Regions from separate parts of the Streptomyces griseiscabiei genome, predicted to be linked through region 1. Evidence: riboswitches for the same ligand, from Rfam matches in the RefSeq annotation. Region 1 holds a riboswitch; the other holds the start of a gene.
What was found. A riboswitch is a leader RNA that binds a small molecule or an ion and turns the genes downstream of it on or off. The one in region 1 is predicted to bind cyclic di-AMP.

Region 1 (4,276 bases):
ACGCGAGCCGGCGCTCCTCCTCCAGCTCCTTGGTCTGGCCGAGGGCGCGCATGTGCGGGAAGACGCCGTCCTCCATGCCGGTCAGGAAGACGACCGGGAACTCCAGGCCCTTGGCGGTGTGGAGGGTCATGAGCGTGATGACGCCGGAGCCGTCCTCCTCGTCGTCCGGGATCTGGTCGGAGTCGGCGACCAGCGCCACCCGCTCCAGGAAGGCGGGAAGTCCGGCGGGCGTGACGGCCGCCGCCTCGCCCTCGGTCTCGCCCTCCGCCGCACCGGACTCCTGCTCGAACTCCAGGGCGACGGCGGCGAGTTCCTGGAGGTTCTCGATACGGGTCTCGTCCTGCGGGTCGGTGGAGGCCTGCAACTCGGCGAGATAGCCGGTGCGTTCGAGCACCGCCTCCAGGATGGTCGCCGGTCCGGCGCCGGACTCGACGACGGTCCGCAGGTCCTCCATCAGCGTGTTGAACCGCTTGACCGCGTTCGTCGACCGGGCCGCCATGCCGTACGCCTCGTCGACCCGCTTCAGGGCCTGCGGGAAGCTGATCTTCTCGCGCTGGGAGAGGGCGTCGATCATCGCCTCGGCGCGGTCGCCGATACCGCGCTTGGGCACGTTGAGGATGCGGCGCAGCGGGACGGAGTCCTCCGGGTTGGCGAGGACCCGCAGATACGCGAGGACGTCCCGGACCTCCTTGCGCTCGTAGAAGCGGACGCCGCCGACGACCTTGTACGGCAGGCCGACGCGGATGAACACCTCTTCGAAGACACGGGACTGGGCGTTCGTCCGGTAGAAGACGGCGACGTCACCGGCCTTCGCGTCGCCCGCGTCCGTCAGTCGGTCTATCTCGTCGGCGACGAACTGGGCCTCGTCGTGCTCGGTGTCGGCGACATAGCCGGTGATCCGGGCGCCCGCGCCCGCGTTGGTCCACAGGTTCTTGGGGCGGCGGGACTCGTTGCGCTCGATCACCGCGTTGGCGGCGGAGAGGATCGTCTGGGTGGAGCGGTAGTTCTGCTCCAGCAGGATCGTCGTCGCGTCCGGGTAGTCCTCCTCGAACTGGAGGATGTTGCGGATGGTCGCGCCGCGGAAGGCGTAGATCGACTGGTCGGCGTCACCGACGACGCACAGCTCGGCCGGGGGGACGTCCCACTCGTTGGGCGGGACGTCCACCGGGTGCTCGGAGGTACCGACCAGCTCTCTGACCAGGGCGTACTGGGCGTGGTTGGTGTCCTGGTACTCATCGACGAGGACATGCCGGAAGCGGCGGCGGTAGTGCTCGGCGACGTCCGGGAAGGCGCGCAGCAGATTGACCGTCGTCATGATCAGGTCGTCGAAGTCCAGCGCGTTCGCCTCGCGGAGGCGGGACTGGTACATCGCGTAGGCCTGGGCGAGGGTCTTCTCGAAGCCTCCCCCACTCTCGGCTCCGCTCGACCGGGAGGTGCCCCCAGCGGCCTGGGCGGCGAAGTCCTCCTCGTCGATCAGCTCGTTCTTCAGATTGCTGATCTTGGCGCTGAAGGACTTGGGCGGGAAGCGCTTCGGATCGAGGTCCAGATCACGGCAGACGAGCGCCATCAGCCGCTTGCTGTCGGCGGCGTCGTAGATCGAGAAGGAGGAGGTGAAGCCGAGCTTCTTGCTCTCGCGGCGCAGGATGCGTACGCACGCGCTGTGGAAGGTCATGACCCACATCGCGTGGGCGCGCGGGCCGACGAGCTGCTCGACGCGCTCCTTCATCTCGCCGGCGGCCTTGTTGGTGAAGGTGATCGCGAGGATCTGGCCGGGATGGACCCGCCGCTCGCCGAGCAGATGGGCGATGCGGTGGGTGAGCACCCGGGTCTTGCCGGAGCCGGCGCCCGCGACGATGAGCAGGGGTGATCCGGCATGCACCACGGCCGCACGCTGGTTCTCGTTCAGCCCGTCCAGGAGGGCCGCCGCGTCGATCGCGGGGCGGGGAGCGCCGTCGCGGTAGTACGCGTCACGGTCCGGTGGCGCGTCGAACTTCCCGCCGAACAGATCGTCCGGAAGCGGCTCCGGTACGTGATCGTCCTCGGGCGGCGGCGGGGGTTCCTCCGCGTGGCCGCGGGGGGCCTGGAGGTCCGCCAGGAAGCTGTCGTCAAAGAGGCTGCTCATCGCTCTCCGAGTCTAGGCGCCCCCACTGACAGCGAGAGGCCGCCCCGGGAAGTCCGCACTCGTCCACATCCGCCACACACCGCGACCGCCGTACGACGGTGAGCGAGCGAGCCTACCGCCTCTCGCGTCGAAGAGGCTAAGGTCACGAAAACGTATCGGGCATATCGAACATCAACCTTCACACGGGCCACACGAGTTGGCTAGCTTTTTCCCCAGGACCGTACGACCCAACCGGCGAACGTCGCCGGGCCGCACGGCCTCCGCCGAGTCCGGTACGCCTTACGTGGGCGCCGGAGCCGGGGACCCACCGATCCTCCGGGGTGAATCGGCCCGACCGCCGCACGCGGCAAGGGCCGTAGGGCAAACCTTCCGAAGCTTGCGCCCGAACCCGACAGCTAACTCGGTAGGCGGACAACGGAAGGAGACGCCGAACCATGGCGCCGCACCGCAAGCCGCGTCCGGCCGGCCGGACGCGCGCGGGCATCCGCACCCCCGCCCTCGCCACCGCCGCCCTCACCTCCGTGGCCCTGCTCTCGCAGACCGCCACGGCCGCGCCCTCGACCGACGACAAGCCGAGCCTGGAGGAAGTCGAGAAGAAGGTCGACGACCTCTACCGCGGGGCCGGGGCGGCGACCGAGGGCTACAACGCGGCCAAGGAGAGGACGACCAAGCAGAAGAAGCAGGTCGAGACCCTCCTCGAAGCCGTGGCCAAGCGCCAGGAGAAGCTCAACGACGCGCGGGAGGAGCTGGGTTCGTTCGCAGCGGCCCAGTATCGCGACGGCGCGGCGGCCCCGGACCAGGCCTCGCTGCTGCTCGCGGACAACCCGCAGGACTACTTCGACCAGAACCAGCTGATGGACCGTTTGACGGACCGCCGGCAGGACGCCGTCGACGCGTACGTCACCGAGCAGGCCGAGGCGACGGAGCAGCGCCAGGAGGCGAGCGACGGCCTCGAACAGCTCACCGAGACGCAGAAGACCCTCAAGGCCCGCAAGGCCACGGTCCAGGCGAAGCTGGCCGAGGCCCGCGAACTGCTCTCCACCCTCACCGTCGAGGAGAAGACCCGGCTCGCCGCGATCGAACAGCGCGAGCAGGAGGAGGCCGACCGCAAGGCCGAGGAACTCGCGCGGCAGCAGGCGGCGGCACAGCCGGCCCAGGAGACCCGGGACGACCAGGGAACTCAGGGGAGCCAGGGAACTCAGGGGACGGTCCAGGAGGAGACCTCCACCGGTACGGAGACCTCCACCGGCACCACCACCGAGACCGCCGCCCCGGCCGAGGACTCCACCTACGCCTCGAAGGCCGCCAAGGCCCTCGCCTTCGCCCGCGCGCAGATCGGCAAGCCGTACGTCTGGGGCGCCACCGGCCCCGGCTCCTACGACTGCTCAGGCCTCACCCAGGCCGCCTGGAAGGCCGCCGGCGTCGACCTCCCCCGCACCACCTACGACCAGGCCGGCACCGGGACCACCGTCTCCCTGGCGAACGCCAGGCCCGGCGACCTGATCTTCTTCTACGACAACATCGGCCACGTCGGCCTCTACATCGGCAACGGCATGATGATCCACGCCCCGAAGCCCGGCACGTACGTCCGCGAGGAGTCGGTCTTCTACGACGGCGAGTCGTCGATCCACAGCGTGGTGCGGCCGGCGTAGACCGTCAGGTCCAGAGCACCGCGATGAAGACGTTCACGACGGTCAGGGCGCCCACGAGTCCGAACAGCGGCTTCTCCACCGTCTCGTCGTCCCGCTTCACATAGACCAGTCCGAGGATCACGATCAGCAGGGCGAGCTTCACGCCGATCTTGATGTTGTCGACGGGCTGGTCGTCGGCCTGGTTGAGGCCGACGAGGAGGGCGCCGGTGACCAGCATGGTGAGGGCGCCGTGGAGCATGGCCGGGACGAAGCGGGCGGCGCCCTGCCCCATGGCCTTCAGCTGGGTGAGGAAACCGCCCAGGAGCGAGGCGATGCCGATGATGTGGAGGGCGACGAGGATGTGGATGAGGACGTCCATGCGCGGAGCCTAGTGAGAGGCCCGCGCCCCGTCGGGCACGGGGGCGGGCGAGACGCTTCACCGATCGTGCATATATGCGCCGCATAGCACCGTCCCACCTCCGATAGGTCCGAAATCGCCGCATCGGTCATCGCGCAGCGTGAA
Region 2 (4,276 bases), on a different contig from region 1:
CGGGAGGCCACGCGGCGTCGCTGTCGTCGTACGGGCGGGTTACGGGGTGAGGCCCTTGCCGCGGAGCCACGCCGCCGGGTCGATGCCGCCGGAGGAGCCGCCGGGGTGGACCTCCATGTGGAGGTGGGCGCCGGTGACGTTGCCGGTGGCGCCGACGCGGCCGATGACGTCGCCGGTGGCGACCTTCTGGCCGACGCTGACGCCGATCGAGGACTGGTGGGCGTACCAGATCTCGGTGCCGTCATCGAGGGTGAGGACGGTCTTGTAGCCGTAGGCGCCCTCGTAGCCGGCCTGGGTGATCGTGCCACTGCCGACGGCCTTGATCAGGGTGCCGGTGGGGGCCGCGAAGTCGAGGCCGGTGTGGTAGCCGGAGGACCAGTAGGGGCCGGCCTGGCCGAAGGTGGAGGTGAGGGTGTACGAGGAGGTGGGAAGCGTGAACTGCTTGGCGAGCGAGGCCAGGCGCTCGGCTTCCTTCTTCTGCTCGGCCTCCTCGGCCGCCTTCTTCTTGGCGGCGGCCTCCTTGGCCTCCGCCTCCCTCTTCTCCTGGGCGGCCTGCTCGGCGGCCTTGTCCGCGGCGGCGGTCTGGGCGGCCTCGGCGGCGGCCTTGTCGGAGGCGTCCTGCTGGGACTCGGCCTGCGCCATGATGCGGGCGCGCAGCGCCTCACCGGCGTCGGCGGTGCCCTGCTCGGATTCGGCGGGGGTCAGGCCGGCGTTGCTGAGCGGGGACCTGGAGGCCTCGGGCTCGGGCTCCTCGGCCTCGTCCTCGAAGACCGAGCCGACATTCGGCATGTCGGGCATCGATATGGAGACCGGGGCCTTGCCGGACTGCGCGCTGGCCATGCCGGCGCCACTGACGGCGGCTATGACACCGACGCCGAGGACCGTGGAGCTGCGGGCCAGTCCGCCACGGGCGAGTACGCCGCTCTTCTTGGCGACGCGGTGCCGACCGCGAGCGGGGCGGAGGGTCTCCTCGTTCGGATTCCACTCCTGCCAGGGGCCCTCGTTGTCGCTGTTGTAGCTGCCGTAGCCGAACGTCTGGCTCTCGCCTTCGCGTTGGGTCGGCACGAACGGGGCTTCGGTCGCGGACCGGTTCGACGCCACGTGGGCGTACTCCTTCCTTCCTCCTCGCCTACCGGGTTAGCTGACGGGTTCGGAGCAGGAAGGTCTCCTACGCGCGTAAACCGGTCGTGCGTACTGCCACGGCGGTTTGCGTGCGATTCACCCCAGGGTGGTGGTTCCCCGGTTCCCTTGCGGAATTCGGCGCGTGAGCACGGAGCCGTCTCTTGTGACGGCTGGGACGACCGCGCTGCGTTATCGAACGTTAATAGACGTCAGTACTCCATTCCAAGCTGTTCCGAATGATCGTTCCGGCTTCCGCGCTGGACTTTACGGGTCATGAGGGGCGGAAAACGGGCGAGTTGGCGGTGACTCACGAGTAACAGTTGTTCTGACGGTGCGTCAGTTCCTATACGGAGGACGGTCGGACGAGCACGCTCGGTGACATCGGCCCCGATGAGGTGCGAGATGTGAGAGAGCTGTGTGTGCGGGAGACGTGTGCGTCAGGGGCGGCGGACCGCCAGGAGGGCCATGTCGTCCGTCGTGCGATCGCCCGTGTGCCGGCCCACCTCCTCCGCGAGGGTCGTCAGCAGGGCGCCCGGGACGGAGAAGGTGCGTCCCGACAGGCGCGCGGCCGGGTCGTAGAAGACCCCGTGCGCGTCCCGCGCCTCGGAGAGGCCGTCGGTGTAGCAGAGCAGTGTGGCGCCGGGCGGGAAGTCGGTCTCCTCCGCGCGGTCGGGCCAGCCGCCCAGGTCCTCCATGCCCAGCGGAAGCGCGGGCCGCGGGGCGTCCAGCGTGCACAGGGCGCCGTCGGCGTACAGCAGCAGAGGGGACGGATGGCCCCGGTTGACGATCCGGGCGCGGCCGGCGCCGTGCGGGAACTCCGCGAGGACCGCCGTCACGAACCCCTCGTACTCCACCGCCGCGTCCCGGCGCGCCGCCTCCCGCCGGGTGCCCTCGCGGGCCAGCGCCCGTTCCAGCCGCTGGGCCACCGCTTCGAGCGTCGACTCCTGCTCGGCCGCCTCCCGGAACGCGCCGATCAGCACGGCCACCGCCGACACCGCCCCCAGCCCCTTGCCGCGCACATCGCCGACGATCAGCCGTACGCCGTGCGGCGAGTCCTGCACCGCGTACAGATCACCCCCGATCGACGCCCCGGCCTGCGCCGCCTCGTACCGCGCGGCGATCTCCAGCCCGCCGATCCGCTCCTGCGGCACCGGCAGTACGGCCCGCTGCGCCGCCTCGGCGATCTCCCGGGCGGTGGCCAGCCGGGCGTCGCTGCGGCGGACGAGGCGGTTGATCAGTACGGCCAGTACGGCGACGGTGGCCACCGTGGCGATCTCGGTGACGGCGTCCACATGGCCCGCGTCGTCGTAGTAGGTCCGTACGGCCGTGATGCCGCCGACCGAGGCGAGCCCGGTGATCACCGTGCCGTGCAGCGAGTAGAGCGGGGCCGCCACCAGGGGCGCGGCCGTGAAGAAGGGGACCGCCGTGAACTCGCTCGGCGTGAAGTGGTCGTAGAAGAGGCCGACCGCGATCAGCAGGACGGGGAGGCCGCGCGCGAGCGTACGGGCGTACGAGAACCGCCGTCCGTCCGGCTCCCTCACACCCTCCACCCCCTCTCGCTGCCCCACGGATACAGGGTTTCCGGGGGCGGGGAGCGGGGCTAGCCGGTGGGGCCGAGTGGGCTAGTGAGGGGCGCGGGGAGGTTGGTGAGGTGGGGGGAGGTCAGCCGGCCGTCAGGCCCGTCAGTTCCGTCAGTTCCGGCAGCGGCAGGGTGTGCTGGGTCTGGAGGACCTTCGCGCGGAGGTAGCGGACGTTGTGGGCGGTGGTGAAGACGCCCGTGGGGACGCGGTGGCGGACGCCGACGCCCAGGTCGCGGAGCTGCTGCGCCTTGTCGGGGTTGTTGGAGAGCAGGTCCAGCTCGTCGATGCCGAGGGCGCCCAGCATCTGGGCCGCCGCCGTGTAGTCGCGGGCGTCCTCCGGCAGGCCGAGCGCCGCGTTCGCCTCGTAGGTGTCGAGCCCCTGGTCCTGGAGGGCGTACGCGTCCAGCTTGTTGTAGAGGCCGATGCCCCGGCCCTCCTGGCGGAGGTAGAGGAGGACGCCCCCGCGCTCGGCTATCCGCTCCACCGCCTCGCGCAGCTGCGGGCCGCAGTCGCAGCGGGCCGAGCCGAACACGTCGCCGGTCAGGCACTCGGAGTGCAGCCGGACCAGCGGGGCCGTGCCGGGGGCGGGGTCACCGAGGACGATCGCCAGGTGCTCCTGGTCGTCGACGAGGCCGTGGAAGGTGACCAGCTCGGCGTCGACGCCGTATCCGTCCTGGAAACGCAGCGGTACCCGGACGCGGGCACGCGGGGTGGCAGCGGGAAAGTCGGGCATGCGGGTTCTCCGGTCCTGGTGCGGGCGTCACTGTGCTTCAGTTTTGAAGCACAGTGCTCGCAGCGACTCTAACCCGTGCTTCAAATTTCAAGCAACCGGTTTGGGGCGACCTCACATTCCCGCGACACGGGAGAACTTTCGGCGCGACCCGAACGACAGGCCCTACCGGCCGGACCGACCCGAGCGGTCGGGCTGGCCCGGCTGGCTCGACGAGCACGCCCGGCGGCGCCACGGAAGGTCGTCGGAGCCGGTGGCCGTCTGCGGGTCCCCGCCCTGGATCGCCCCCGCGATGGCCGCGCAGATCTCCTCGAACTGCCCGATCTGCTCGGGGCTGAGCCGGTCGAAGACGGCCTTGCGGACCGTCTCCACATGGCCCGGTGCCGTGCGCTCCAGCAGGGCCATGCCCTCGTCGGTGAGCACGGCGACACTGCCCCGCTTGTCCCACTGGCAGTCCTCGCGCCGCACCACACCGTCCTTCTCCAGCCGGGTCACGGCGTACGTCAGCCGGCTGCGGGTGATCTTCTGGTGTTCGGCGAGGTCCGTCATCCGCATCCGGCGTTCCGGCGCCTCGGAGAGGGCCGCGAGCACGGAGTAGTAGAGGTGCGGCAGACCGGCCTCCTGCTGGAGCTGCCGGTCGAGCGTGTCCTCGAGAAGAGTGCTCGCGGCGACATAGGCACGCCAGGCACGCTGTTCCTCGGGGGTGAGCCAGCGGGTCGTCATACGTACAGTGTAGTTATTGTTTAAAACTTGAACCAACCCCAGGGAGCGCGTCCATGCCCCAGCCCTACGTCCTGTTGTCCGCCGCCGTGTCCCTCGACGGCTTCCTGGACGACACCGGGCC

Region 2: linked by a shared signal. The riboswitch ahead of J8M51_RS40365 (M23 family metallopeptidase) and the one ahead of J8M51_RS38710 (C40 family peptidase) in region 1 are both predicted to bind cyclic di-AMP.

Annotation. Positions count from the first base shown of each region.
Region 1 covers NZ_JAGJBZ010000003.1:1,060,809-1,065,084, reverse strand. Annotated here, with positions in the region: gene pcrA (DNA helicase PcrA) at 1-2,122, opposite strand, end outside; cyclic di-AMP (ydaO/yuaA leader) riboswitch at 2,374-2,547, shown strand; gene J8M51_RS38710 (C40 family peptidase) at 2,557-3,774, shown strand; gene J8M51_RS38705 (hypothetical protein) at 3,779-4,132, opposite strand.
Region 2 covers NZ_JAGJBZ010000004.1:207,250-211,525, reverse strand. Annotated here, with positions in the region: gene J8M51_RS40365 (M23 family metallopeptidase) at 40-1,101, opposite strand; cyclic di-AMP (ydaO/yuaA leader) riboswitch at 1,112-1,273, opposite strand; gene J8M51_RS40360 (PP2C family protein-serine/threonine phosphatase) at 1,560-2,690, opposite strand; gene J8M51_RS40355 (GTP cyclohydrolase II) at 2,785-3,435, opposite strand; gene J8M51_RS40350 (MarR family winged helix-turn-helix transcriptional regulator) at 3,598-4,155, opposite strand; gene J8M51_RS40345 (dihydrofolate reductase family protein) at 4,209-4,276, shown strand, end outside.